Linked DNA regions of Actinoallomurus bryophytorum. Each later gene encodes a partner of the first gene's protein in a complex. Links are inferred from orthologs where the notes say so. Each region holds a gene or a part of one and is shown in the gene's direction. Other genes may lie near its edges.

Region 1 (14,809 bases):
GGGGGTGGCGTCTGCCGAGGCCGTCCTGACGCTCCCGCCGCGGCTGACGATAAGCCCGCACTGAGCTGCCCGCGACCCGCGTGCACTGAGCTGCCTCGCGACCCGCGTGCATTGAGCTGCCCCGCGCCCGCATGTGCTGAGCTGCTCGCGACCCGCATGTGCTGAGCTCAACCGGAGCCGCCCTTCGCAGAGCTCGACCGCGACCGCCTGCGCAGGACCGCGACCGCCTGCGCAGGACCGCGACCGCTTGCGCAGAACTAGACCGGAGCCGCCCTTCGCCGGGGCCGGTGCCGGATCGAGGCGCGCTTAGGCCAGGCTGCCCGAGGCAGCAGGCCCACGGCTGAGCCCGTGCGTGAGCCGAGCCACGAGTGAGCCGAGCCCCCACGAGTGAGCTTCCCTGCGGTTAGCGCAGGCTGTTCAGGCCGCGCTGAGGTGGACGGGGTCGCTTTTCGCCGGGGCCGGTGCCGGATCGAGGCGCGCTTGGGGCGGGCCGCCCGAGGTTGACCGAGACGGCAGGCTGACGGCCGAGCCCGCGAATGGGCGGAGCCCGCGCGTGAGCCGAGCCCGTCTATTAGTGGAGCCCGTGCATGAGTGGAGCCCGCGCGTGGGCTGTCACGCGGTCGGCCCGGGCTGTTCAGGCCGCGCTGAGGTGGACGGGGTCGCTTTTCGCCGGGGCCGATGCCGGATCTAGACGCACCTGGATCCGGCTGTCTCAGGCTGACCGAGACGGCAGGCTCACGGCCGAGCCCTGGGCGTCAGCCGAGCCCGGGCGTCAGCCGGGCTCGGGCGTCAGCCGGGCTCGGGCGTCAGCCGGGCTCGCGTATGAGCCGAGCTCGCCGTGAGCTATCCCGCCGTGACCTATCCGGCCGTGAGCTATCCCGCCGTGAGCTGCCCCGTCGCCGGCCCAGGCTGTGCAGGCCGCGCTCAGGTGAACCCGTGCTCCGCCCCATCGCTAGCCTTGCGACCGGTCACAGGCTGCCGCAGGCCGTCCCAGTGCGGACTCAGGCTGACCGGGCCGGTCCAAGGCCGTACTGCCGGAGGCGTTCGGTTCGATTTTCTAGGTCTGCAGGCGTACCTCCTGGTGCCGGGTCGGTGTGGAGAACGGGCCTCCTGTGTGGCGTTCGGTGGCGGCTATTACGGCGGCCGCGGGTACCTCCGCTCCGGCGGCTCGTAGGGCGCGGGCCGCTTCGGTGAGTGTTGATCCGCTGGTGACGACGTCGTCCACGATGATCGCGCGTACTCCGTGCAGGTCGAGCCGAACGTGTAACGCGCCGGACAGGTTGGTCGTTCGGTCGGCTGCTGTCAGGCCGGCCTGGTCGGCGACTCGGCGCTGGTGGGCGAGTGCGGGGACGCATGACACTGCTGCTCGCCTGCCGGAGCGGTGCCCGGCTCTCCGTATGGGCGCCCGTACGGCGCTCTGCGTCTCCGCTGCCTCACGTGTGGCCTCCTTCGCCGCCTCGCGGGCGATCCGCAGGGTGGGGTCGTGGCCTCGGCGGCGTACGGACTCACGAGACGACGGGACGGGGACCAGGACGAGCGGAGACCCCATGCCCGCGGAGTCAGCGGCGGCGAGTGCCGCGCGTGCCAGAGCGACGCCGAGAGGGCGTGCGAGGCCGGTCAGGCCACGCTCCTTGTGCGCCACGATCAACTGGCGGACCGTCCCGGCGTACGGCGCGACGGCGAAGGGCGGGGGCAGGCCCGACGGGACCGGACTTGGCAGGCACAACCTTGCGGGTTTGACGAGCGCTTCTTCGCAGGCCGGGCATATGAGCCCGTGCGGTATGCCGCAACCGGCGCACGGCTGGGGAAGTATCAGGTCGAGTGCTGCGGTGAGAACGCTCATGTTCGGTGAGCCTGCCCCGCCAGGGGATTGAGCGCCAGTCCTGTCCACAGCTTGTGGAAAACCTTCGGGGGTTGACGCGGAGGTGCAGGCGGGGGCGGATCTCAGGCTCGGCATGGCTCTCCACTGGGGATCCACGATTGGCACGGCTCTATACCCGGGATCGCGATGCGTACCACGTACCACGTCTGCGCCGCGCGCCCGTACCGCCGCGCGCCGGTACCGCCGTGCGCCGGTACCGCCGTGCGCCGCGTACCGCCGTGCGCCGCGTACCGCGTCTGCGCCGCGACCGCGTACCGCGTCTATGTCGCGCGGCGCGCACCGCGTCTGCGCCGCGTGCCGCTTGCGCCATAGCGCGTCTGTGCCGCGCGACCGCGTACCGCCTCTGCGCCGCGACCGCGTACGGCGTACGGCGTCTGTGTCACCCGCCGCGTAGCGCGTCTCTGCCACATACCGCGTAGCGCGTCTGTGCCGCGTCGGGATGGGGCCGATTGCAGGTCCGGACCTGACAGCGGAAGTGGGACCTGGGGCGGCTGCGAACGTTCGACACGCCGGAGGTGTCATGTCCCCGGATAAAGGTGGATTCGGCTACCCGGGGTAGTCGAATACCGGCACCGCCGCCCAAGATCGGCGAAGGTCCACCGGCACAGGCTGCGACGGAACCTGCGCATTGAGCGAAACGTCTCGAACCTCCCGACAATACTGACCAGGTCGTACGTGGAACGTGACACATCCCACGCCCTGGCCCCCATCCGGAGGGTCTAAGCGGCAGCGGTGGGACCGAAACCAGGCCCCCCAATGACTATCCGTGTTTTTTCTGGGGGTCCCCACCTGACATTCGTGGCGTAAGGGGTTAGCGTTCCTGACATGACACCCGCCCGGGTCCGTGGTTGCGCCGAGTCTCAACCGGCCCGGCAAGCCGATGCCAGCCGCAGGCGAAACGGCCCACGTAAGGCGACTTCTCGTCGACCGATCACGGTGCGGCTTAGAAGTAAGACCTGCCTCACCGGGGGATCAGATGTCCTCCGGACCGGGAGAAGAGCAGTAGTGGCGAAAGCGCCGCGAGACTCTCCGCAGGCGGATGTGGGGACGAAGACCAGGTCGGCCGGGCGGGTGTTGCCCCCGTTTGATCGCAACTGAATCAGGAACAAGGGAGTGTCGAGCCCGGCTCCCCGTGTCGGGTGCTCTTGAATACCGGGAGGAGGGGGGTCCCCGTGGACATCATCGTGAAGGCCCGCCATACGGACGTCAACGATCGATTCCGTCGTCATGTGGACACCAAGCTTGCCAAGGTCGAGAAGCTGGATCCCAAGGTCATCAGGGTCGACGTGGAGGTTTCTGAAGAGCACAACCCTCGTCAGTCCGACACCCGTGAACGCATCGAACTCACCATCGTCTCCCGTGGCCCCGTGATCAGGGCCGAGGCCGCGGCCGACGACCGCTACGCGGCACTCGACATGGCCCTCGGCAAGCTCGAGGGACGGCTGCGGCGCATGTGCGACCGGCGCAAGGTCCACCACGGCAACCACGGTCGCGCCAGGCTCGCCTCGGCGCTGGCGCCGGATCCCGACGACATTCCAGTTGGCGCCGAGCCGAACCAGCCGGACTCCGTCCCTGCCGCGGCTCCGGCCGCCACCGAGACCGTCGAAGCACCGCGATCATGGGACGAGGACACGTACGCCCCGCCCCTGGGCGACGACATCGTGCCGATCGCGATGGAAGGCGACGGTCCGGTCGTTCTGCGGGAAAAAGCGCACAAGGCCGACCCCATGACCATTGACCAGGCTCTCTTCGAGATGGAGCTGGTCGGTCACGACTTTTATCTCTTCCGTGACAAGGAGAGTCTGCGTCCGAGTGTCGTATACCGGCGCCGAGGCTGGGACTATGGGGTGATCCGTCTAGTCGAGGAGTGACGCTGCGCTTGCGCCGCGCCATGACCTCGACCAATCTGGTCCCAGGCGCGACCCGCGGTGGGTCGTGCCTGGGACCACACGGTCGTTGATCTCACCCCCGCGACACGCCCAGGATCCCCATGGGCCGGCGCACCGTTTGGAGGAGGAGTTGAGCGAGGCTCCGCAGACTCGTGACACCGTGGCCGGTGACCCTATCCGTGTCCTCATCGTCGATGACCACGCCCTGTTCCGTCGTGGCCTGGAGATGGTTCTCGACGACGAGGACGGCATCGAGGTCGTCGGCCAGTGCGGCGACGGCCAGGAGGCCGTGGAACAGGTGGGTGACCTGGTACCGGATGTCGTACTCATGGACATCCGAATGCCCCGCCGCGGTGGCATAGAGGCATGCACATCCATCAAGGACCAGGTGCCGAGCGTCAAGATCGTCATGCTCACGATCAGCGACGAGGAGGAGGATCTCTTCGAGGCGATCAAGGCAGGCGCCACCGGATATCTGCTGAAGGATGTCTCGATCGACGAGGTCGCCGACGTCGTACGCGCGGTGCATGACGGCCAGTCGTTCATCAGCCCGTCGATGGCGTCCAAGTTGATCACCGAGTTCGCCGTCATGGCCAAGCGCGGTGACGAACGTCAGCAGCAGGTGCCGGCACCCAAGCTGACCGATCGCGAGATGGAGGTCCTCCGCCTGGTGGCGCGAGGCCTCGGCAACCGAGAGATCGCCAAAGAGCTGTTCATCTCGGAGAACACGGTCAAGAACCACATCCGCAACATCCTTGAGAAGCTCCAACTGCACTCGCGGATGGAGGCCGTGGTCTACGCGGTACGCGAGAAGCTCCTCGAAATCAGCTGAATCAGCCGAATCAGCTGAGGTCGGCAGCGGGTGGATCGAGCCACCCGCGGCTCAGGCCGCGGCCTGAGAACCCCAGACAACCGGCGCGGCGCTCGTCAGCGCCGCCATGCCCCCCTGTAGCGATCCACGCCACGCGAGTGAGCCGTCGCCGCCCGGCGGCCACGACGGGTCGGATGACCGACACCGACTCAAGCGAGGAGCCGGCCGGGCAAGAGCTGACTGGATGGGGAGTTGCCCGGGAGTGCCTCGAGTGAGAGTCGGCTGGGGGGCTGACTGACGTCGGCTTGGTACGGCGCGGAGGCGGTACGTGGCAGCGCCGTCGGCGAGCTCCGTCTTAGATCAACGGAACGTGACGCTGAGGGCGAATACACGGCCCCTGGGTACGTGCGGTGACCATTGCTCTGTCGCCGAGGTTGAGCCGCAGCACCGCGAGACCAGCCCCGCGCCCGCGCGACATGGCAACTGTTCATCGACCGACAGCGCGCATCGAGGGGCGGGCGATGTGAGCCGGGTAGGTCCCGCGTGCAGCTCTGTTCCGGGTCACCAAGCCCAGGACAGGCCGTTTGAGGGCTTCGTCAGGTGATTGGACCGTGCGGTGGCGCGGTCTTGGGACGTGTGCGAGACGGGTGGCTGTTCCTCGGGCGGGCAGTCCCGCGCTATCGGGGGGCGGGCAGGAGCGGTTCCTGCGTTCCTGGTTCTCGCGGCGGGCCGTTCGTGATGTCTCGCTGTTGGAATGCCGCACCGGTCCGGGTCACCAGGCCCAGGGGCAGGCCGTTTGAGGACTCTGTCAGGTGGGTGGACCGTGCGGTTGCGGTCTCGGGGCGTGTACAAGGCGGGTGGCTGTTCCTCGGGCGGAGAGTCTCGCGCTATCGGGGGCGTGCGGCCCGAGCAGGTTCCCGGCCAAGGTGGTCGGCACCGCTTGATGATTCCGTATCCCGAATGCCGCACTGGTCCGAGCAACCACGTCCAAGAGTGCGGCCGCCCGAGGACCGGCCGGCTGGACGGACCAGTGATGGCCGCGCGTACTCGGCCGACGCAGACAAACAGCCCTCCGACGGCCACCGTCCGCAGATATCAGCCCAGGCGGAGAGCGACGGCCGCGACCTCGGCCGCGGGCGTCTGTGCAGGTCGGCGCTACTCGAGCGATACCCCGCGCGTCAGTGGCGTGGCTCGGTGTCAGCGGAGGGCGGCGGTCAGTGGTGCGGCGAGTGCGGGTGGGTCGAGGAGTTCGACGCGGACCGCGTCGCAGCCGACCCATTCGGCCGCCTCGCGTAGGGCCTCTGCCAGGTAGGTCATCGCGCGTTCGGCCTTGGCGGGGGTGTTCACCGCCGCCGGCTCCAAGGAGACCTTGCGGGCGATCAGGGTGGTGCCCTCGCGGGCCGGGTCCACTCGGCCGATCAGGCGGCCGCCGGCCAGCAGGGGCATCGTGAAGTAGCCGTGGACGCGCTTCGGCTTCGGGACGTAGGCCTCCAGGCGGTGGTCGAAGGCGAACACGCGCTGGGTGCGTTTGCGGTCCCAGACCAGTGAGTCGAACGGGGAGAGCAACGTCGTTCGGTGCCGGCCGCGCGGGGGCTCGGCCAGCGCCTCGGGATGGGCCCAGGCGGTGCCGTTGGTCCAGCCGGAGACGGTGACCGGCACCAGGCCGGTGGCCTCGACCACGCCGTCCACCTGGTCTCCGCGTACCCGCACATAGTCGGCGAGGTCGGCCCTTGTCGCCACGCCCAGGGCACGTCCGGCCCGGGTCACCAGGGTCGTGACGCACTCGTCGTCGGACAGGTCCGGCTCGCGGAGGGCGGCGGGGATGGCACGCTCCGGGAGGTCGTACACGCGGCGCCAGCCGACCCTGCGGGTGCAGACCACCTCGCCCGTGGCCAGGAGGTATTCCGCGGCGATCTTGTGGTCGGTGCGGTCGAACCACTCGCCGCCCTTTTTGGCGCCGCCGAGCCCGGTCGCGGTGAGCGGCCCGTCGGCACGCAGGCGCGCCAGGACCTCCTTGCACGCCTGCTCCGGCGTGCGGTGCCAGTGCTGCCCGCGCTCGACGTACGCGCGCCGCCGGAACGCGTAGAGCGGCCAGTCCTCGATCGGCAGCACGCACGCGGCGTGCGACCAGTATTCGAACGCCGCCGTGCCGTTCCAGTAGGCGTGCTCGACCGAGAGACGGCCGACCGCGCCCAGGCGTGCGTACGCGACCAGCTCGTGGGAGCGCGCCAGCACCGAGATCGTGTCGAGCTGTACGGCCCCAAGATGCCGAAGCGCACCGAGCGCCCGGCGCGCGCCTGGATCACGGCGCAGACCGCCACCATGGGACGGGGTGACGACACGCCCGAGGAGACCCTGGGCGCGAAGTTGGATCCGGCGTGCCTGCTCGGAGGAGAGCTCTAGGGGAGGCATGACCCGAGAGTAGAGGGCGCCACCGACAGAAAGACGGCCGGTGACAAGGGGAGGATCAGCCGTGGGGTTTGGTCGTGGCCGGGTCAGTGGCGATCTCGGGACCGCCCGACTCGCCGCGGGCGGCGGTCAGCTCCGAGTGGTGCCGTTCCTCAGGCTCGACGCGGGGGCCGTCCATGATGACGTCGTCGAAGATACGCACGGCCGCGGCGATGATTCCGCCGACCGCGACGATCCCGAGTCCGATCCAGAACAGCCACCATTTCGGATGGGGCACCAGTGCGGCACCTCCGACGCCGAACCCGATCCAGATCACGATGACCGCCAGCCATGAGCTGGCCCGGCCTGCGTGTGAGTTCTGGGCCATGCGTCCCTCCCCGCGGGATTACGCGCGTAGTCGTGCGGACGAATTGTCACACGCCCGTCGCTCAACTTTGTACACGATCGTTTGACACGATCATGGCAAACCCTGACGCGGTCGCGGACAACCCGGGTCTCGTGATAGTGACGGTTGTCCCGCTGTACGGTTGGACTCGCCTACGATGACACCGTACGGGTCGTGTATGCGCCGTCGGACACGACCCCCGGCGATACCACGAACGCTTCGAGGAGCTCCCGAGAGTGCCAGTAGTCATCGACAAGATCCTTCGCGCCGGCGAAGGCAAAGTTCTGCGTAAGCTCAAGCGGATCGCCGACCAGGTCAACTCGATCGAGGAAGACTTCGTCGACATGAGCGACGCGGAGTTGCGCGCGCTCACCGATACTTACAAGGAGCGCCTCGCCGATGGCGAGAGCCTCGACGATCTGCTTCCCGAGGCATTCGCCACGGCCCGTGAGGCGGCCAAACGCACCCTGGGCCAACGTCACTTCGACGTTCAGGTCATGGGTGGCGCGACGCTGCACATGGGCAACATCGCCGAGATGCGGACCGGTGAGGGCAAGACCCTGACCTGTGTGCTTCCCGCGTACCTCAATGCGTTGGCCGGGGAGGGCGTGCACGTCGTCACGGTCAACGACTACCTGGCCAAGCGCGACGCCGAGTGGATGGGCCGCGTGCACCAGTTCCTCGGGCTCGAGGTCGGGGTGATCCTGGCCGACATGACGCCGGACGAGCGCCGCAAGGCCTACGAGGCCGACATCACGTACGGCACGAACAACGAGTTCGGCTTCGACTACCTGCGCGACAACATGGCGTGGAGCCTGGAGGAGTGCGTCCAGCGCGGCCACAACTTCGCGATCGTGGACGAGGTCGACTCGATCCTCATCGACGAGGCGCGGACCCCGCTGATCATCTCCGGCCCCGCCGAGCAGAACTCCAAGTGGTACACCGAGTTCGCCAAGATCGTGCCGCGGCTCAAGAAGGCCACGGACGGTCCCGAGGGCGAGGACGGCGACTACCAGGTCGACGAGAAGAAGCGCACCGTCGGCATCCTGGAGACCGGGGTCGAGAAGGTCGAGGACTGGCTCGGCATCGACAACCTGTACGACTCGGTCAACACGCCGCTGGTGAGCTTCCTCAACAACGCGCTGAAGGCCAAGGAGCTCTACCGCAAGGACAAGGACTACATCGTCAACGCGGGCGAGGTCCTGATCGTCGACGAGTTCACCGGTCGAGTCCTGCACGGCCGCCGCTACAACGAGGGCATGCACCAGGCCATCGAGGCCAAGGAAGGCGTGACGATCAAGGACGAGAACCAAACTCTCGCCACGATCACGCTGCAGAACTTCTTCCGCCTCTACGACAAGCTCGGCGGCATGACCGGTACGGCGCAGACCGAGGCGGCCGAGTTCAACAAGATCTACAAGCTCGGGGTCATCCCGATCCCGACCAACAAGCCGATGATCCGTGAGGACGTCTCCGACGTCGTCTACAAGACCGAGCAGGCCAAGTTCGAGGCCGTGGTCGAGGACATCAAGGAGCGGAACGACAAGGGCCAGCCGGTCCTGGTCGGCACCACCTCGGTGGAAAAATCCGAAAAGCTCTCGCGGATGCTCAAGCGTCGCGGCATCCCGCACGAGGTGCTCAACGCCAAGCAGCACGAGCGAGAGGCCATGATCGTCGCCGAGGCCGGCCGTAAGGGCGGCGTCACGGTGGCGACCAACATGGCAGGTCGAGGCACCGACATCACGCTCGGCGGCAACCCCGACCACATCGCCGACCAGGCGCTGCACGCCCAGGGCCTCTCGCCGCTCGAGACTCCGGAGGAGTACGAGAAGGCCTGGCCCGAGGCGATCGAGAAGGCCAAGCAGGCGGTCAAGGAAGAGCACGTCGAGGTCGTCGACGCCGGCGGGCTCTACGTGCTGGCCACCGAGCGGCACGAGTCGCGGCGCATCGACAACCAGCTGCGCGGCCGTTCCGGCCGTCAGGGTGACCCGGGCGAGTCGCGGTTCTACCTCTCGCTCGAGGACGACCTGATGCGGCTGTTCAACTCGGCACGCGTCGAGGCGATCATGACCCGGCTCAACATCCCGGACGACGTGCCGATCGAGTCGAAGATCGTTTCCAACGCCATCCGGTCCGCGCAGCACCAGGTGGAGCAGCAGAACTTCGAGATCCGCAAGAACGTCCTGAAGTACGACGAGGTCCTCAACCGCCAGCGTAAGGTCATCTACGCCGAGCGCCGCCGGGTCCTCGAGGGCGCCGACCTGCACGACCAGATCGAGCGCATGATCGACGAGGTCGTCGCGGGCTACGTCACCGCGGCCACCGCCGACGGCTTCCCCGAAGAGTGGGACCTGGAGAAGCTCTGGAAGGCGTTCAAGCAGCTCTACCCGATCTCGATCAGCTCCGACGACCTGATCGAGGAGGAGGGCGGCCAGTCCGGCCTCACCGCCGAGGTGCTCACCGAGAAGATCACCGCCGACGCTCAGGCCGCCTACGTCACGCGCGAGGAGGAGCTGGGCGCCGAGGTCCTTCGTGAGCTGGAGCGCCGCGTCATCCTGTCGGTCCTGGACCGCAAGTGGCGCGAGCACCTCTACGAGATGGACTACCTCCAGGAGGGCATCGGGCTGCGGGCCATGGCTCAGCGCGACCCGCTGGTCGAATACCAGCGCGAGGGTTACGACATGTTCACCGCGATGCTCGAGGGCATCAAGGAGGAGTCGGTCGGCTACCTGTTCAACCTCGAGGTGGAGATCGCCGACGAGGAGCAGCAGTCGGCCGTCGCCGGCGTCGGCGCGGCCCCGGTCCAGCTGACCGACACCGCCGAGACGGCAGAGACCGCCGAGGACACCCCCGAGATCGTCGCCAAGGGCCTGGACGAGTCCAGCCGGCCGCAGGGCCTGAGCTACAGCGCCCCCACCGTCGACGGCGAGGGTGGCGTCGAGACCCACACCGACAACGGCGAAGACGCCTACGTCGGGGTCTCGCGCAACGACCCCTGCCCCTGTGGTTCGGGCAAGAAGTTCAAGCGCTGCCACGGTGACCCGCGAAACAGTTGATCGTGTAGCACCGCAAGACCGACCGGCCCCGGGGGATCCCCCCGGGGCCGTCGGCGTCTCAGAAAGAAAAAGGGAACAGGACGGCGTGATCGCACCAAGTACCTGATGACCGACGCATCCGCGCCGAGAGGAGAAACGGTGGCGATCAAAACATCTCCAGGCGCCGGGGAGGTGCACGACAGCAGGACGATCAGCGCGTCCCTCACGGACCCGGAGAGGTTCGCCGAGATCTTCCATCGGCACTGGGACGAGATACACCGCTACATCGCGCGAAGGCTGGGTCCGGAGCCGGCCGAGGACGTTGGCGCCGAGACCTTCACCGTCGCCTTCCGCAACCGCGGGCGCTACGACCTGACGAGGACGGACGCCCGGCCCTGGCTGTACGGCATCGCGACCAACCTCATCGGCCAGCACCGCCGGGCCGAACGCCGCCGCCACCGGCTACTGGCGCGGACCGGCGCGGACCGGGTGAGCGCGTCCTTCACCGACAGCAGCGACGCACGGGTGACCGCGGAGCGACTCGGCCCCCGCGTCGCCTCGGTGCTGGCCGGTCTGCCGGCCGGCGAGCGTGACCTGCTCCTCCTGATCGCCTGGGCGGACCTGACGTACGAGGAGGCCGCGGAAGCGCTCGGCGTGCCCATGGGCACGGTCCGGTCGCGCCTCCACCGCGTCCGCAAGAAGATCCGCCGGGCGTTCGGCGACATCGACCCGACATCTCTTCGGGAGGCACCGGAATGAACGACCAGGAGATCGGGCTCGTCCGCCGCGCCCGTCCGGCCGGCCCGCGGTCCGACCCCGCGGTGAAGGCGCGGGCATGGGCCCGCCTGCACGCCGAGTTCGACGCGCCGCCGGCGCGGACCGGCCCACGGACGCCGCGCCGGCACGTCGCCTGGCGGCTCGCGGCCGTCGGGGTGGTGGCGGCCGGTACGGCCGTGGCGGTCGCCGTGACCCAGACCGGCCGGTCCACGCCGCCGATGACGCTGACACCGGGTGACGGCCGGCCCGCCCGCGTGCTGGAACTGGCGGCTCAGCAGGTCGAGCGGCAGACGGTCCCCCGGCCGAGGCCGGACCAGTGGGTCTACAGTCCGCAGCTCAAGAACTGGGCCATCGCCCCGGGCAACACGATCGGGACGCTGAGAGGCAAGGTCAAGGTCGAGCAGTGGTGGAGGTTCGACGGCAGGGAGATCGCGTCCTCCACGCAGGGCTCACCGCTGGAGACGCAGGACGTCCTCCGCCCGGGAGAAAAGCTCAGGCCCCGGCGCGGTCACGGAGCCGTGTCCGGCCCCGCGATCTGGAGGAGTTCGCCACGCGCGCTCTATGACTACGTGGCCACGCTGCCCACCGACCCGGTCGCACTGCTCGCGAAGATCCGGCACGACACGAAGGACTCCGGGAACGGCCGGAGGAGCTTCGGGCGGATCGAACAGATCCTCGATGACGACAAACTCGTCCCGCCGAAGACGAACGCGGCGCTCTACCGGGCCCTCGCCAGGATTCCCGGCGTCACGGTCGTCCCGGGAGTGAAGGACCTGGCCGGGCGTCCCGGCGTGGCGGTGACCCGGGCCGACCAGGGCAGTCTCCAGCAGATCATCCTGGACCGGAAGACGTATCGCTTCCTCGGCGTACGGATGACCCTCACCGAGGACGAGATCTTGAAGGGGAAGGTCTGGCGACACGCAGGTGAGGTGCTGAACGACTCGGCGGACCTGGACGGGCGCGTGGTCGACGGTCCTGGACAGCGCTGAACGCGAGGGCCTTCCCTCCGGGGGAAGGCCCTCGCGGCTCTCATCCGGGTGGCACGGTCGTCTCGACGGCGGCGCACCGCCATCGGCCCCGTTCGTGCTCCAGCCGCAGGGCCAGGGCCTGGACGCGATGCCCGAAGGTCGCGACCACCGCGACCTCGGCCACACCTGGTGCGGGCTCGCAGACCCGGAGCCGGCTCAGCTTCGGCGCGGCCCGGCCCGGGACGCGAGCGGCGAGGGACTCGAGCCGCTCGAACAGCGACGGGGTCGTGCGCCCCGCCAGATGGTGGTAGGGCCGCACGCCGGCCAGTACGTCCAGGACGAGCTGGGCGATCAGCCGCGCCTCGGCACGTAAGGCCGTCGGCCGGTCCGGGCAGCCCTCGCGTACGACGCCGAGCACCGGCCGGGGCACGCGCCCGGGTGGAGGGCCGGAGTCCAGGGCGACCGCCAGGGACCCGTACACCGCGATCCCCATCGGGACCTGCCCGCCGTACGGGATGAGCCGGATCAGGGCCGGGCGGCGTACGGGTGGTCGTTTGCGCATCGCGAACCTCCGGAGGTGACGGCCGCCACGCGGCGGCAGCCACAAAGAGGGCTCAGAGCGCGAATTGATACGTCGTGGCCGGATGCGGACAGGTCACGGCCGGGACGAGACCCGGCACCTAACGGCCCCGGGCCGGCGCCCGGGGCCGTTCACATGCGTCCGGGCCGAGGGCGGCTCAGAAGTCCAGCTCGACCCCGTGTCCCACGTCGCCCCCGCCGGGGTCATCACTGAAATACCTCGTGACGACCGCCAGCCACTGCCCGTTGACGAGCCGGTAGCCCACCGCCTCATCGCTGTCGGCGCCGCTGAGCACGGTGTGCCAGCAGTTGCCGGGCGGCTCGACGAAGGAGGGGTACTCCTTCTCGTAGAGGAAAAAGCAGTCGCTGTGTTCAGCCGACTACTTACGCATACGAGATGCGGACCGAAAGGTTCAGCGCCTGCTTCGGCAAGGGTCGGCCCCGGGCACGGCACGGCTGGCGTCGAGATGCGGGCGGCCGGCGACTCGGCAGTCCGGGCACGTCAGGGCCGGGACGAGACCCGGTTCCGCCTCGGGATCTCCAGAGCGCTGTGCAACTGGTAGCGGTCCGCCCGGTACGTGGACACCGCGAGCTCGACGCAGGTGCCGTTCATGAACGACCGTCGCTGCAGCAGGAGCACGGCGCTGCCGCGGGCCAGGTCGAGCAGGCGTGCGTCGGCCACGTCGGCGATGCCGGCCTCGATGGTCTGCTCGCCGGCGTCGAAGATGATCCCGAAGCGCGTCTCCAGCACGTCGTACAGCGACGCGTCACTGAGCGGGCTGTCCGGCAGGCCCGGGGCGACGGTCACCGGGATGTGGGAGCGCTCGACGGCCATGGGCTCGCCGTCGGCGGTGCGCAGGCGTTCGATCACGTGCACCCCGGTGCCCGGCGGGACGTCGAAGATCCGGGCGAGGTGGGCGTTGGCCGGCGTGGTGCGGCGGTCGAGGTCGCGAGCGCCGGGCTCGAGGCCACGGGCGCGCATGTCCTCGGTGAACGAGACGAGGCGCAGCGGCATCTCGATCTTGGGTCGGGCCACGAAGGTGCCCTTGCCCGGCACGCGGTACAGCCGGCCCTCGGTGACCAGATGATCGACGGCCTGCCGAACCGTCATCCGCGACAGCCCGAACCGCTGGCACAGCTCCCGCTCGGACGGGATCGGAGCGTCGACCGGTAGTTCGGCGTCCTCGATCAGGTCGAGGAGGATCTCCCGGAGCTGGAAGTACTTGGGCACGGGGCTGGTCGGATCGATCTTGCCCATTGGGTACCTCTGGCAGCAGAGTCGGGGAGTGAAGTATGGTTCATACTGGTCTAGTCCGGACTAGACCACACGTCCAGTTAGCGTGTCAATGCAGGTCAGGGCTACGAAGGCGTAACGACGCGATCACAGTCTGCCCGGTGACCGCAAGCAGGCACGGCCCGGACGGACAAGCCGTACGGCACACGGCGAAGGAGATCCCATGACCACCCGGATGCGTACTGAGATCGGTGAGCAGGGCACCGCGCTGCGCGAGACCCTCGACGCGCTGTTGCCCCGCGTGGCCGAGGTGGGCATCCTGGGCCGCGAGACCCGGCAGGTGCTGTTCATCGCGCGCGGTTCCTCGGACAACGCGGCCGTCTACGGCAGCTATCTGATCCAGACCCAGGCCGGGCGGCTGGCCACCCTCGCCTCGCCGTCGATCGCGACCACGTACAAGAAGAAGATCGACCTCTCCGGCGTGCTCGCCGTGGCGATCAGCCAGTCGGGCAAGACCGAGGAGATCGTCGAGACGCTCGACTGGGCCGCCGACTGCGGCGCGCGTACGGTCGCGGTCACCAACGGCGAGGGTTCGCCGCTGGCCGAGGCCGCCCAGCTGGCCCTGGTCACCCGGGCTGGCGACGAACTGGCCGTGCCCGCGACCAAGACCTACACCACGCAGCTCGCGGCGCTGGCCGTCCTCGGCATCGGCCTGGGCGCCGAGGTCGACATCGCCGACCTGCGCCGGGCGCCCGACGAGGTCGACCGGCTGATCGCGGCGACCGAGGCCGCGGACGCGCTGCCCGAGATCGTGGAGGAGCTCGCGGGTGTGCCCGGCGC
Region 2 (14,312 bases), 310 kb from region 1 along the record:
GGCCGCATCGAGCGTGGTGTCGTCAACGTCAACGAGACCGTCGACATCATCGGCATCCAGGAGAAGGCCACCACGACCACCGTCACCGGTGTCGAGATGTTCCGCAAGCTGCTCGACCAGGGCCAGGCGGGCGACAACGTCGGCCTGCTCCTGCGTGGCATCAAGCGCGAGGACGTCGAGCGTGGTCAGTGTGTCATCAAGCCGGGCACCAACACCCCGCACACCGAGTTCGAGGCTCAGGTCTACATCCTGTCCAAGGACGAGGGCGGCCGGCACACGCCGTTCTTCAACAACTACCGCCCGCAGTTCTACTTCCGCACCACGGACGTGACGGGCGTCGTCCACCTGCCTGAGGGCACCGAGATGGTCATGCCGGGCGACAACACCGAGATGCGTGTCGAGCTCATCCAGCCCATCGCGATGGAGGACAGCCTCCGGTTCGCGATCCGCGAGGGTGGCCGCACCGTCGGCGCCGGCCGAGTGACCAAGATCATCAAGTAGTACCCGCGGCGCGGCGGTCGGAGCTCCCGGAAACGGGCCCGGCCGCCGCACCACGACTCCCGACTTAACGGGATCTTCGCGGGAGACGCGAGAGCGGCTCACGCGGGGTGTAATCCAGCGGCACCTAGGAAGCAAAGGACACCGAGGCCACAATGGCGGGACAGAAGATCCGCATTCGGCTCAAGGCCTACGACCACGAGGTCATCGACACTTCGGCGCGAAAGATCGTCGAGACGGTGACGCGCACTGGCGCCAAGGTCGCCGGCCCGGTGCCGCTGCCGACCGAGAAGAACGTGTACTGCGTCATCCGCTCGCCGCACAAGTACAAGGACAGCCGCGAGCACTTCGAGATGCGTACGCACAAGCGCCTGATCGACATCATCGATCCGACGCCCAAGACGGTCGACTCGCTCATGCGGCTCGATCTTCCGGCCGGTGTCGACATCGAGATCAAGCTCTAAGGGCATCCAGAGATGAGCAAGCAGAGAAAGGGCGTTCTGGGCGAGAAGCTCGGTATGACCCAGGTCTTCGACGATGAGGGCCGGATCGTTCCGGTAACCGTCGTCCAAGCTGGGCCGTGCGTCGTCACCCGAGTGCGTACGCCGGACACCGACGGCTACTCCGCCGTCCAGCTCGGCTACGGCCAGATCGACCCCCGCAAGGTCAACAAGCCTCTTACCGGGCACTTCGACAAGGCCGGCGTCACGCCGCGCCGTCACGTCGTCGAGCTGCGCACCGAGGACGCCACCGAGTACGAGCTCGGCCAGGAGATCACTGTTGAGGTCTTCGAGGCCGGGCAGCGGATCGACGTCACCGGCCGCAGCAAGGGCAAGGGCACCGCGGGTGTCATGAAGCGCCACGGCTTCAAGGGCCTCAGCGCCTCTCACGGCACCCAGCGCAAGCACCGCTCACCCGGTTCGATCGGTGGCTGCGCGACGCCGGGTCGCGTGTTCAAGGGCCTGCGCATGGCCGGCCGCTACGGCAACACGCGGACGACCGTGCAGAACCTCACCGTGCACGCCATCGACGCCGACAAGGGACTGCTCCTGATCAAGGGCGCGGTTCCCGGCCCGAACGGCGGCCTGATCCTGGTGCGCAGCGCCGCGAAGGGGGCGAAGTAAGTGACCAGCAAGCTCGAGATCGAGCTCGCCCCGGAGATCTTCGACGCCAAGGTCAACGTGCCGTTGATCCACCAGGTCGTCGTGGCGCAGCTCGCCGCGGCGCGGCAGGGCACGCACAAGACCAAGACCCGCGGCGAGGTCTCCGGCGGTGGCAAGAAGCCGTATCGGCAGAAGGGCACCGGCCGGGCCCGTCAGGGTTCGACGCGCGCCCCGCAGTTCGCCGGCGGTGGCATCGTCCACGGCCCGCAGCCGCGCTCGTACGTGCAGAAGACGCCCAAGAAGATGAAGGCCGCCGCGCTTCGCGGTGCCCTGTCGGACCGGGCTCGTCACGGCCGCGTGCACGTGATGTCGGCCCTGGTCGAGGGCGACACGCCCAAGACCAAGGACGCGGTCACCGCGCTGCGCTCGATCAGCGAGGCCGAGAAGATCCTGTTGGTCCTCGACCGTGAGGACAGCGTGAGCTGGCTGAGCATCCGCAACGTCGCCGAGGTGCACGTGCTGATGGCCGACCAGCTCAACACGTACGACGTGCTCTGTAATGACGAGATCGTCTTCACCGAGCAGTCGTACCGGGCCTTTCTCGCCAAGGCGCTGGGTCAACACAGCGTCGACCACGTCGGTGGGAAGGAGAAGGCCAAGTGAGCAGGATCACCGACCCGCGCGACGTTCTCATCGCACCCGTCATCTCTGAGAAGAGCTACGGACTGCTGGACGAGAACAAATACACGTTCGAGGTTCGCCCGGACGCCAACAAGACCCAGATCAGGCAGGCCGTTGAGTCCGTCTTCGGGGTCAAGGTGACCGGCGTGAACACGCTCAACCGGTCGGGTAAGCGCAAGCGCACCCGGTTCGGTTATGGCAAGCGCAAGGACACCAAGCGGGCCATCGTGAGCCTGGCCGAGGGTGAGCGGATCGAGATCTTCGGAGGCGCGGTCTCATGACCCTCTCCTCCGTGGCGTACGGCTCCCGTGAGGGAGCGCAGGTGCGCGACCTCCGGACCCCGAGCATCGCGGAGGGCCGGTCCGGATCGGTAAACCGTCCGAAGACAGACAAGGGATGAACGAAAAAGATGGGCATCCGTAAGTACAAGCCGACGACTCCCGGTCGCCGCGGTTCGAGTGTGGCCGACTTTGTCGAGGTCACCCGGACCGAGCCGGAAAAGTCGCTGGTGCGTCCGCTTCCCAAGAAGGGCGGCCGTAACGTTCACGGCCGTATCACCACCCGGCATCAGGGCGGCGGTCACAAGCGGGCGTACCGGGTCATCGACTTTCGGCGCGCCGACAAAGACGGCGTGCCGGCCAAGGTCGCGCACATCGAGTACGACCCGAACCGCACCGCGCGGATCGCACTGCTGCACTACGCCGACGGGGAGAAGCGCTACATCCTCTGCCCGACCGGTGTGAAGCAGGGCGACCGCGTCGAGAACGGTCCGACCGCCGACATCAAGCCGGGCAACTGCCTGCCGCTGCGCAACATACCGACCGGTACGGTCGTGCACGCGATCGAGCTTCGGCCCGGTGGCGGCGCCAAGCTGGCCCGTTCGGCCGGCTCCGGCGCTCAGCTGCTGGCCAAGGAGGGCAAGTACGCCACGCTGCGTATGCCCTCGGGCGAGATGCGGATGGTGGACCTGCGCTGCCGCGCCACGGTAGGTGAGGTCGGCAACTCAGAGCAGTCCAACATCAACTGGGGCAAGGCCGGCCGCATGCGGTGGAAGGGCAAGCGCCCGACCGTCCGCGGCGTCGCGATGAACCCGATCGACCACCCGCACGGCGGTGGTGAGGGCAAGACCTCAGGTGGCCGTCACCCGTCCAGCCCGTGGGGCCAGCCAGAGGGTCGCACCCGGAAGGCGAACAAGCCGTCCGACCGGCTCATCGTCCGACGTCGTAGCAAGAAGAAGCGGTAGGAGTTGTCCGATGCCACGTAGCCTCAAGAAGGGCCCGTTCGTCGATGACCACCTGATCAAGAAGGTGGACACGCAGAACGAGAAGGGCACCAAGAACGTCATCAAGACGTGGTCGCGGCGCTCCATGATCGTGCCCGACATGCTCGGTCACACGATCGCCGTGCACGACGGCCGCAAGCACGTCCCGGTGTTCATCACCGAGGCGATGATCGGCCACAAGCTTGGAGAGTTCGCCCCGACGCGGACGTTCAAGGGCCACATCAAGGACGACCGCCGCAGTCGGCGCGGCTGACCGTAAGTATCGAGAGCGAGGAAACAGCGATGGAAGCCAGGGCCCAGGCGCGGTACGCCCGCGTCACGCCCAGAAAGGCCCGCCGCGTGGTGGACCTCATCCGCGGTATGCAAGCCGCGGAGGCTCAGGCGGTGCTGCGGTTCGCCCCCCAGGCTGCGAGCGAGCCGGTGTACAAGGTGCTCTCGAGCGCCATCGCCAACGCCGAGCACAACGACAAGCTCGACGCCGACACGCTCTGGGTGAGCCGGGCGTGGGTCGATGAGGGCCCGACGCTCAAGCGCTACCGCCCGCGTTCGATGGGGCGTGCGTACCGCATCAACAAGCGCACCAGCCACATCACGGTCGTGGTCGAGTCACGGCCCGAGGGCAACAAGGCCGGCGCCGGCAAGAACGCCGGGAACACCGGCCGTAAGCAGACGAGGAGGACCCGCTAGTGGGGCAGAAGGTAAACCCGCACGGGTTCCGACTGGGCATCACCACCGACTTCAAGAGCCGGTGGTACGCCGACAAGCTGTACAAGGACTACGTCAAGGAAGACGTGTCGATTCGCCGGATGCTGACCCGCGGCATGGACCGCGCGGGCATTTCCAAGGTCGAGATCGAGCGCACCCGTGACCGCGTCCGCGTCGACATCCACACCGCGCGTCCCGGCATCGTGATCGGCCGCCGGGGTGCCGAGGCCGACCGCATCCGCGGCGACCTGGAGAAGCTGACCGGCAAGCAGGTCCAGCTGAACATCCTCGAGGTCAAGAACCCCGAGATCGACGCGCAGCTCGTCGCGCAGGGCGTTGCTGAGCAGCTGTCCAGCCGAGTCGCGTTCCGCCGTGCCATGCGTAAGGCGATCCAGAGCGCCATGAAGAGCGGCGCCAAGGGCATCAAGGTGCAATGCGGCGGCCGCCTCGGCGGCGCCGAGATGTCACGCTCGGAGTTCTACCGCGAGGGCCAGGTGCCCCTGCACACGCTCCGCGCCGACATCGACTACGGCTTCTACGAGGCGCGTACGACCTTCGGCCGGATCGGTGTGAAGGTCTGGATCTACAAGGGTGAGGCGCCGACGAGCCGCGCCGAGCGCGAGGCGCAGGCCGCCAAGGAGCGTGCCGCCGGTGGCGGCGGTCGCCGTGAGCGGCCGCAGCGCCGTGGCGGCGGCGGCGGTGGTGGCGGCGGCGAGCGTGGCGGCGGCCGTGGCGGCCGTGGTGGCGAGCGTGGCGGCGACCGCGGTGGCCGGCAGCAGCAGGCCCCCGCGAGCGCGCCCGCCGAACAGCAGCAGGCGACTGAGGCGGCTGCGCCGTCCAGCGCGGGTGAGGGGAGCTGAATTACCAATGCTGATCCCTCGCAGGGTCAAGCACCGCAAGCAGCACCACCCGAAGCGGCGTGGCAAGGCCAAGGGCGGCACCAAGGTCGTCTTCGGTGAGTTCGGCATCCAGGCCGTCGAGGGTTCGTACGTGACCAACCGGCAGATCGAGGCCGCACGTATCGCCATGACCCGGCACATCAAGCGTGGCGGAAAGGTGTGGATCAACATCTACCCCGACCGTCCGCTGACCAAGAAGCCCGCCGAGACCCGCATGGGTTCCGGTAAGGGCTCGCCGGAGTGGTGGGTCGCGAACGTCAAGCCCGGACGAGTGATGTTCGAGCTCGCCGGCGTCCCGGAGGAGCTCGCTCGCGAGGCGCTTCGCCGCGCGATGCACAAGCTCCCGATGAAGTGCAAATTCGTGAAGCGTGAAGTGGGTGAGGCGTGATGGCCAGCAACAGCCTTACCGCCGACGATCTGCGGTCTCAGCCCGAGGAGGAGCTGGTCACCAAGCTGAAGGAGGCCAAGGAGGAGCTGTTCAACCTCCGCTTCCAGGCGGCTACGGGCCAGCTTGAGACTCACGGACGGCTGCGCGAAGTGAAGCGGGAGATTGCCCGCATTTACACAGTGATGCGGGAGCGGGAGCTCGGCATCGTCGTGCTGACCGAGGAGCCCGCGGAGGAGTCCACCGATGAGTGACCAGAACACCGAGACGCGGAGCTACCGCAAGATCCGTGAGGGTCTGGTGGTCAGCGACAAGATGGACAAGACCGTTGTGGTCGCCGTCGAGGACCGTGTCAAGCACGCGCTGTACGGCAAGATCATTCGCCGTACGACAAAGTACAAGGCGCACGATGAGTCCAACGCCTGTGGCATCGGCGACCGGGTCCGTTTGATGGAGACCCGTCCGCTGTCCGCCACCAAGCGCTGGCGCGTCGTGGAGATCCTTGAGAAGGCCAAATAGTTGGCAGTCGCGCCGAGCGACTGAGGATCGAATCCGCCAGGCTCAACTGAGAACCGGCGAGAATAAACAGGAGTTGACGTGATCCAGCAGGAGTCGCGACTCAAGGTCGCCGACAACACGGGTGCCAAGGAGATCCTTTGCATCCGGGTTCTCGGCGGCTCGGGTCGGCGCTATGCGGGCATCGGCGACATCATCGTCGCGACCGTGAAGGACGCCCTTCCCGGAGCAGGCGTGAAGAAGGGTGATGTCGTTAAGGCCGTCGTCGTGCGCACCCGCAAGGAGCGCCGCCGTCCCGACGGCTCCTACATCCGCTTCGACGAGAACGCGGCTGTGCTCATCAGGGACGGCGGAGACCCGCGCGGTACGCGCATCTTCGGGCCGGTCGGCCGGGAGCTGCGCGACAAGAGGTTCATGCGCATCATCTCGCTCGCGCCGGAGGTGCTCTGATGAAGATCAAGAAGGGCGATGACGTCATCGTCATCGCAGGCAAGGACAAGGGCGCGACCGGCAAGGTCATCGCCGCCGACCCCAAGCGTGAGCGCGTGGTCGTCGAAGGCGTGAACATGGTGAAGCGCCACACCAAGGAGACGAACCAGGGACCGCGCGGCGCCAAGGAGGGCGGGATCGTCACCAAGGAAGGTGCGATCCACGTCAGCAAGGTGGCGCTCGCCGAGGACGGCAAGCCCACCCGCGTCGGTTACCGCATCGACGACGACGGCGCGAAGGTTCGTATTTCGCGCCGTTCCGGTAAGGACATCTGATGACTGCGGACACGACCACACAGGCAACTCCGAAGCCTCGCCTCAAGCAGCGCTACCGCGACGAGATCGCCAAGGCGATGCGCGAGGAGTTCGGCTACGCCAACGTGATGCAGATTCCCGGGTTGACCAAGGTGAAGGTCAACATGGGTGTCGGTGACGCCGCCCGCGACTCGAAGCTCATCGAGGGCGCGGTACGCGACCTGACCACCATTACCGGGCAGAAGCCCGCCGTGGCCCACGCGAAGAAGTCGATCGCGCAGTTCAAGCTGCGCGAGGGCATGCCGATCGGTGCGCACGTGACCCTCCGCGGTGACCGCATGTGGGAGTTCCTCGACCGGCTGCTCTCGCTGGCCCTGCCGCGTATCCGTGACTTCCGTGGCCTGTCGCCCAAGCACTTCGACGGCAACGGCAACTACACGTTCGGGCTCACCGAGCAGGTGATGTTCCACGAGATCGACCCGGACAAGGTCGACCGTCAGCGCGGTATGGACATCACGATCGTGACCACCGCGACGACCGACGACGAGGGCCGGGCGCTTCTGCGGCACCTGGGCTTTCCGTTCCGAGAGAACTAGCCGGCGGCCGTCGCCGGGTTCGGCGGCGACCGTCAGTTATGAGGAGATTAGATGGCGAAGAAGGCTCTGATCGCCAAGGCGAACCGGAAGCCCAAGCACAGCGTGCGCGCCTACACTCGGTGCTCGCGCTGTGGGCGTCCGCGCGCGGTCTACCGCAAGTTCGGCCTGTGCCGGATCTGCTTCCGGGAGATGGCGCATCGCGGCGAGCTGCCCGGCATCACCAAGTCCAGCTGGTAAGGCCGGCTGAGCACTGCGGCCGACCAGCATTTCAATAATGACCAACCGGGTGCCTGAGCAAGGCATCCACGACCACGTCGAAGGTCCGTCACGTGCCAATCACGTACGGAAACCGCGGCGAGGAGGGCCCAGTAGGCCATGACGATGACCGACCCGATCGCAGACATGTTGACGCGTCTGCGGAACGCGAATTCGGCGTACCACGACACCGTGAACATGCCGTACTCGAAGATCAAGGCGCACATCGCCGAGATCCTCCAGCAGGAGGGTTACATCTCGGGATGGAGCGTCGAGGACGCCGAGGTCGGCAAGAAGCTTGTGGTCGACCTCAAGTTCGGCCCGAGCCGTGAGCGTTCGATCGCCGGACTCAAGCGGGTGTCCAAGCCGGGCCTGCGGGTCTACGCGAAGAAGGACAACCTGCCGAAGGTCCTCGGTGGTCTCGGCGTCGCGATCATCTCGACGTCTTCTGGCTTGATGACCGACCGGCAGGCCGGCCGTAATGGTGTGGGCGGGGAAGTCCTCGCCTACGTTTGGTAAGGGGAGGGAAACAGCATGTCGCGCATCGGACGTCTGCCCATCCCCGTCCCCGGCGGCGTCGACATCAAGGTCGACGGCCAGGTGGTCACGGTCAAGGGGCCCAAGGGCGAACTTCAGCACACGGTGGCCCGGCCGATCGAGGTCGTCCAGGAGGACGGCAACGTGAAGGTCGGCCGCCCCAGCGATGAGGGACCGGTCCGTGCACTGCACGGTCTGACCCGCACGCTGATCAACAACATGGTCGTCGGAGTGACGCAGGGATACAGCAAGACGCTGGAGATCGTCGGCGTCGGCTACCGCGTCCAGGCCAAGGGCAGCAACCTCGAGTTCTCCCTTGGCTTCAGCCACCCGATCACGGTGGAGCCGCCGGCGGGCATCACCTTCCGCGTCGAACGGCCGACCCAGTTCGTGGTCGAGGGCATCGACAAGCAGAAGGTCGGCGAGGTCGCCGCGAATATCCGCAAACTGCGCAAGCCCGACCCGTACAAGGGCAAGGGCGTGCGTTACCAAGGCGAGCAGATCCGCCGCAAGGTCGGAAAGGCTGGGAAGTAGTCGTGCCTGTGAGCAAGACTCAGGTCCGGAAGCGGACCTCGGCGCGCGCCGCGTCGCGGTCCCGCCGGCACCTGCGCGTCCGCAAGAAGATCCAGGGCAGCGCCGAGAGGCCGCGCCTGGTCGTAACGAAGTCGGCGCGGCACATGTCCGCGCAGATCATCGACGACATCGCCGGCCGTACGCTGGTGTCCGCGTCGACGCTCGACTCCACGCTCCGTACGGACGAGGGCGACAAGACGGCCAAGGCACGCAAGGTCGGCGAGATTCTGGCCGAGCGCGCCAAGGAGGCCGGCATCGGCAGCGTGGTCTTCGACCGCGCCGGGCACCGATACCACGGTCGCATCGCGGCTCTGGCCGACGGTGCGCGCGAGAGTGGGCTGGAGCTCTGATGGCCCGCTCGCAGCAACTGATGGACGAGAAGAGGAACCACTAATGGCAGCACCACGTCGTGGCGGCGGCGAGCGGCGCGACCGGCGTGATGATCGCCGGGGTGGCGCCGACAAGGGCCAGTCGTACATCGAGCGTGTCGTAGCGATCAACCGTGTCGCGAAGGTCGTCAAGGGCGGCCGCCGCTTCAGCTTCACCGCGCTGGTCGTGGTGGGCGACGGCAACGGCACCGTGGGTGTCGGCTATGGCAAGGCCAAGGAGGTGCCCGCGGCGATCGCCAAGGGTGTCGAAGAGGCCAAGAAGCACTTCTTCAAGGTGCCGCGTATCCAGGGCACCATCCCGCACACCAGCCAGGGTGAGGAGGCCGCGGGAGTCGTACTCCTGAAGCCGGCCAGCCCCGGTACCGGCGTCATCGCGGGTGGCCCCGTGCGCGCCGTGCTGGAGTGCGCGGGCATCCACGACGTCCTGTCCAAGTCGCTGGGCTCCTCCAACGCGATCAACATCGTCCACGCGACGGTGGCCGCGCTGAAGCAGCTCAACCGGCCTGAGGAGATCGCGGCCAAGCGCGGCCTGCCGATCGAGGACGTCGCCCCCGCCGCCATGCTCAAGGCTCGCGCGGCCGGGAGCGAGGCTCGCCAGGAGGTCGGCTCATGACCAACCTGAAGATCACTCAGGTGAAGTCGCAGATCGGTGGCAAGCAGTACCAGCGTGAGACGCTGCGCACCCTGGGGCTCAAGCGGATCGGCCAGAGCGTCGTCCGCGAGGACCGCCCCGAGGTGCTCGGGATGATCCAGACCGTACGCCACCTGGTCACGGTCGAGGAGGTTGACTGATGGGAGCGGAGACTCCGCTGCGGCCGCACCACCTGCGGCCCGCACCGGGCGCTCACAAGTCCAAGACCCGTAAGGGCCGTGGCGAGGCGTCCAAGGGCAAGACCGCCGGACGCGGCACCAAGGGCACCAAGGCACGCGGTTCGGTGCCGGCCGGGTTCGAAGGCGGTCAGATGCCTCTGATCCGCCGGGTTCCGAAGCTCAAGGGCTTCAAGAACCCCTTCCGTGTCGAATACCAGGTCGTCAACCTGGGACGACTCGCCGAGCTCTACCCTGAGGGTGGCGAGGTTACGCCGGACGATCTGGCGGCGAAGGGCGCAGTGCGCTCGGGCCGTCCGGTCAAGATTCTCGGCACTGGTGACATCTCCGTAACGGTGCAGGTCAAGGCGCATGCCTTCTCCGGTTCCGCCAAGGAGAAGATCACGGGTGCCGGGGGCAGCATCGAAGAACTGTGAGCACAAGCCCTTGTGGGAATCGCCCCCGCCAGTACCCGGCGGGGGCGTCAGCCCATGCAAGGGCTGTTAGAGTTCGATCGGCGGCTATCGCCGTCGCCTACCATCGACCGGGGCCCGTCTGTGGCCATTGGCCGGAATTCGCGCAGGAGGAATGGTGCTGACCGCGTTCTCTCGGGCGTTCCGAACACCCGACCTGCGCAAGAAGCTTGTCTTCACGCTCTTCATCATGGCGGTGTTCCGGCTGGGTTCCCAGCTGCCGGCGCCAGGCGTGAACACAGGTGCCATCCATCGCTGTGTCGATGTGGCGACCAAGGGTGCCAACGGCAATATTTACGGGTTGGTCAACCTGTTCAGTGGCGGTGCGCTGCTGAAGCTGTCGATCTTCGCGCTGGGCATCATGCCCTACATCACCGCGAGCATCATCCTGCAGCTGCTGACCGTGGTGATCCCGCGTCTGGAGGTCCTCCGTAAGGAGGGTCAGGCCGGCACCACGAAGATCACGCAGTACACGCGTTACCTGACGATCGGTCTGGCGATCCTCCAGGGCACCGGCATCGTCGCCATGGCGAGCACCGGCAACCTGTTGCAGGGCTGCACCGAAGAGCTTCTGTGGAACAAGAGCTGGTTCACCATCGTCACGCTGGTGATCGTCATCACCGCGGGTACGTCGGTGATCATGTGGCTGGGCGAGCTGGTCACGGACCGCGGCATCGGCAACGGCATGTCGATCCTGATCTTCACCCAGGTCGTCGCCGTCTTCCCGAGCGAGTTCTGGAACATCTACAAGACCAAGCACGGCTTCGTCTTCGCGATCGTGCTGCTGGTCGGTGTGGCGATCGTCGCCGGTGTGGTGTTCGTCGAGCAGGCTCAGCGCCGTATCCCGGTGCAGTACGCCAAGCGAATGGTCGGCCGCCGGATGTACGGCGGCACGTCGACCTACATCCCGCTCAAGGTCAACCAGGCCGGTGTCATCCCGGTCATCTTCGCCTCGTCCCTGCTGTACCTCCCGCAGCTCGTGGTGCAGATGTGGCACAGCACCAACCCGGTCAGCACCTTCATCTCGAAGTACCTGGTCAAGGGTGACCACCCCATTTACATGGGCATCTACTTCGTTTTGATCATTTTCTTCACGTACTTCTACGTCGCGATCACGTTCAACCCGACCGAGGTCGCCGACAACATGAAGAAGTACGGCGGCTTCATCCCCGGGATCCGGCCCGGCCGGCCGACCGCGGAGTACCTCGACTACGTGCTGACCCGTATCACCGCACCGGGCGCGCTCTACCTGGGGCTCATCTCGCTGATCCCGATGATCGCGTTCGGGCTCATCGGCGCCAGCCAGAACTTCCCCTTCGGTGGCACGAGCATTCTGATCATGGTCGGTGTCGGGCTGGACACGGTCAAGCAGATCGAGAGCCAACTCCAGCAACGCAACTACGAGGGCTTCCTGCGGTAGTGCGAATCGTGCTCGTGGGCCCCCCCGGAGCGGGCAAGGGGACACAGGCCCAATTCATCGCATCGCACCTGTCGATCCCGAAGATTTCGACAGGTGACATTTTCCGCGCGAACGTAAGCGGAAACACCCCTTTGGGGCAGAAGGCCAAGGAGTACATGGACCGTGGTGACCTCGTCCCGGATGAGGTCACCATCGCCATGGTGAGGGACCGCCTGGCCGAAGACGACGCGCAGGAGGGATTCCTGCTCGACGGCTTCCCGCGCAACGTCCCGCAGGCGGAGACGCTCAAGAAGATCCTGTCCGAGATGGACCGCAAGCTCGACCTCGTGCTCGAGCTGGTGGTCGACGACGACGAGGTCGTACGCCGGCTGTCGGGCCGCCGTACCTGCCGTAAGTGCGGCCGGATCTGGCACGTGGCCTTCGACCCGCCGACCAAGGACGGCGTCTGCGACGTCTGCGGGGGAGAGCTGTTCCAGCGCGACGACGACCGCGAGGAGACCATCAGGCATCGTCTGGAGGTCTATCAGGAACAGACCGCACCTCTTGCGTCGTTCTACGCGGATGAGGGCATCTTGGTGGGCCTGGACGCCACTGGGCCCGTCGAAGAGGTCACGGAGCGGGCGCTCGCCGCGCTCCGCCGGTTCGCCGCCTGACGGACCGGCACGCACGGAGCGCCCACGCGGTCATCCTCGAACCAACCCCTGACCCAGGTGCGGAGCGACAGAGTGTGGAAGAAGCGTAAGCCGGCCATCCAGATCAAGTCGCGGGACGAGCTCGCGGTCATGCGCGAGGCCGGTCTCGTCGTCGGCCGTACCCTCCAGCGGCTCACCGAGGCGGTCCGGCCGGGGATCACCACCGCCGACCTGGACGCGATCGCGGAGGAGTCCATCCGCTCCCAGGGCGCGACACCCTCGTTCAAGGGCTACCACGGCTTCCCGGCCAGCATCTGCACCTCGATCAACGAGGAGATCGTGCACGGCATCCCGAGCCCGGGCAAGGTCCTGCACGAGGGCGACATCATCTCCATCGACTGCGGTGCGATCTTCGACGGCTGGCACGGCGACTCGGCGGTGACCGTCCCGGTCGGCGAGATCACCCCCGAGCTCCGGCGGCTGATCGAGGTCTGCGAGGAGTCGATGTGGCGCGGCATCGGCGCGGGCGTGGCCGAGGGCCGGCTGAGCGATATCGGTAATGCGGTCGAGACCTATGTGCGTGCCGAGGGCGACTATGGCATCGTCGAGGAGTACGTCGGCCACGGGATCGGTACCGAGATGCACATGGACCCGCCAGTGCCCAACTACGGCGAGGCCGGTTATGGGCCAAGCCTGGTCCCCGGCATGTGCTTCGCGGTCGAGCCGATGATCAATCTGGGTACGGCAGCGACCCTGCTTCTCGACGACGAGTGGACCGTCATCACCGATGACCGGCGCTCTTCGGCGCACTTCGAGCACACCTTCGCCGTCACCGAGGACGGCCCGTGGGTGCTCACCGCACTCGACGGCGGCGCGGCACATGGTTACCGGAGCCGCGACGAGAGGATCAAGGATGGCGCTCAATCCTGAGATGCGGGCCTCCGACGCCGACCGCGACCGGGTCGCGGCGGCGCTGAGAGAGCACTGCGCTCAGGGGCGCATCGACGTCGACGAGCTGAACGGCCGTCTCGAAGGGGTCTACACCGCGCGGACCATCGGCGACCTGCAAAAGGTGACCGACGACCTGCCCGAAGAGGACATGTACGAGCTCCCGGTGCCGGCGTGGCGGCATTCGTCGCCGGCCCGCGGCATGGCCGGCGGCAGTCTCTACCACTCGAGCATGCGTGCGGGCTGGGCGACGTACGCGACCGTCAACCTGGTTTGCATCGTGATCTGGCTGCTCACCGCCGTGCCGTCGGGAGCCTGGTACCCCTGGTGGATCTGGGTGGCCGGTCCGTGGGGTGCCTTGATGCTCGCCGGGCAGATCTTCGGTCCCCACGACGACCGGCGCTGACTCACACCGCGGTGGCGCCGACGGTGCGAAAGTGCGTGACCGCGTTCAGGCCGTCGATGAGGTGCAGCGCGAAGCCGGCCTTCGCGGTGGAGAGGGCCTGACGGCCACCGGGGTCGACGTGCACCTGCCGGTACGTACTCGGGCAGGTCGTGGCGACCGTACCCGCGAACCCGCTGACCGATCCCGCGTGCACGTGTCCCGCGATGACGCGTACGACCTGCGGGTGACGGGCGATCACGGTGGAGAGCCGGTCCGGGTCGGCGTGGCCCATCTCGTCGATCCAGCGGACGCCGATCGGGAAGGGCGGATGGTGCATCGCGACGACGGCGGGTGTGCCGGGCTCCTCCGCGAGGGTGGCCTCGAGCCACTCGGGATCGGACAACGTCCCGCCGGGCTGTCCCGGGATGGTCGAGTCGCAGCACACCAGCCGGACACCTCCCACGGTCACCGCGTAGTTCGCGGCC

The links.
Region 2: the proteins of secA (region 1) and secY are in contact, whole or in part, in a crystal structure (PDB 3DIN), measured with the Thermotoga maritima proteins. The link is inferred for Actinoallomurus bryophytorum from one-to-one orthologs. Residues at the interface, in WP_004082002.1 of Thermotoga maritima: Glu261, Ala262, Arg263, Lys300, Ala301, Arg302, Thr303, Ile304, Ile305, Leu323, Tyr324, Asp325, Pro326, Val329, Ser330, Tyr333, Ile336, Lys340, Phe345, Val349, Glu363, Phe364, Tyr374, Ser375, Gly376, Gly377, Glu393, Ile395, Thr482, Ser483; in WP_004081795.1 of Thermotoga maritima: Glu108, Gly109, Glu110, Glu111, Ala236, Glu237, Arg238, Arg239, Ile240, Thr241, Ile242, Gln243, Tyr244, Ala245, Arg246, Arg247, Val248, Thr249, Gly250, Arg251, Arg252, Val253, Tyr254, Gly256, Ala257, Ser258, Thr259, Tyr260, Leu261, Pro262.

The regions. Positions count from the first base shown.
Region 1 is NZ_VFOZ01000001.1:4,161,647-4,176,455, forward strand. The notes cover bases 7,234-10,632. They hold secA (preprotein translocase subunit SecA), read left to right. Parts: upstream 7,234-7,612; coding sequence 7,613-10,432; downstream 10,433-10,632. Other genes in these bases: FB559_RS19705 (HGxxPAAW family protein), read right to left, coding at 7,234-7,358; FB559_RS19715 (RNA polymerase sigma factor), read left to right, coding at 10,571-10,632. In the rest of the region: FB559_RS43985 (ComF family protein), read right to left, coding at 1,058-1,843; hpf (ribosome hibernation-promoting factor, HPF/YfiA family), read left to right, coding at 3,055-3,753; FB559_RS19695 (response regulator), read left to right, coding at 3,902-4,603; FB559_RS19700 (winged helix-turn-helix domain-containing protein), read right to left, coding at 5,780-6,994; more of FB559_RS19705, read right to left, coding at 7,050-7,233; more of FB559_RS19715, read left to right, coding at 10,633-11,170; FB559_RS19720 (CU044_5270 family protein), read left to right, coding at 11,167-12,177; FB559_RS19725 (Rv3235 family protein), read right to left, coding at 12,218-12,718; FB559_RS43990 (hypothetical protein), read right to left, coding at 12,894-13,031; FB559_RS19730 (GntR family transcriptional regulator), read right to left, coding at 13,238-13,993; FB559_RS19735 (SIS domain-containing protein), read left to right, coding at 14,193-14,809. UniProt on the Escherichia coli protein: Required for protein export, interacts with the SecYEG preprotein conducting channel.
Region 2 is NZ_VFOZ01000001.1:3,853,235-3,867,546, forward strand. Bases 9,810-12,711 are described here. They hold secY (preprotein translocase subunit SecY), read left to right. Parts: upstream 9,810-10,560; coding sequence 10,561-11,862; downstream 11,863-12,711. Other genes in these bases: rpmD (50S ribosomal protein L30), read left to right, coding at 9,810-9,954; rplO (50S ribosomal protein L15), read left to right, coding at 9,954-10,406; FB559_RS18315 (adenylate kinase), read left to right, coding at 11,862-12,515; map (type I methionyl aminopeptidase), read left to right, coding at 12,588-12,711. In the rest of the region: tuf (elongation factor Tu), read left to right, coding at 1-501; rpsJ (30S ribosomal protein S10), read left to right, coding at 654-962; rplC (50S ribosomal protein L3), read left to right, coding at 975-1,622; rplD (50S ribosomal protein L4), read left to right, coding at 1,623-2,264; rplW (50S ribosomal protein L23), read left to right, coding at 2,261-2,563; rplB (50S ribosomal protein L2), read left to right, coding at 2,692-3,525; rpsS (30S ribosomal protein S19), read left to right, coding at 3,536-3,817; rplV (50S ribosomal protein L22), read left to right, coding at 3,847-4,251; rpsC (30S ribosomal protein S3), read left to right, coding at 4,251-5,129; rplP (50S ribosomal protein L16), read left to right, coding at 5,137-5,556; rpmC (50S ribosomal protein L29), read left to right, coding at 5,556-5,807; rpsQ (30S ribosomal protein S17), read left to right, coding at 5,800-6,072; rplN (50S ribosomal protein L14), read left to right, coding at 6,151-6,519; rplX (50S ribosomal protein L24), read left to right, coding at 6,519-6,833; rplE (50S ribosomal protein L5), read left to right, coding at 6,833-7,408; FB559_RS18275 (type Z 30S ribosomal protein S14), read left to right, coding at 7,460-7,645; and 8 more genes. UniProt on the Escherichia coli protein: The central subunit of the protein translocation channel SecYEG. Consists of two halves formed by TMs 1-5 and 6-10.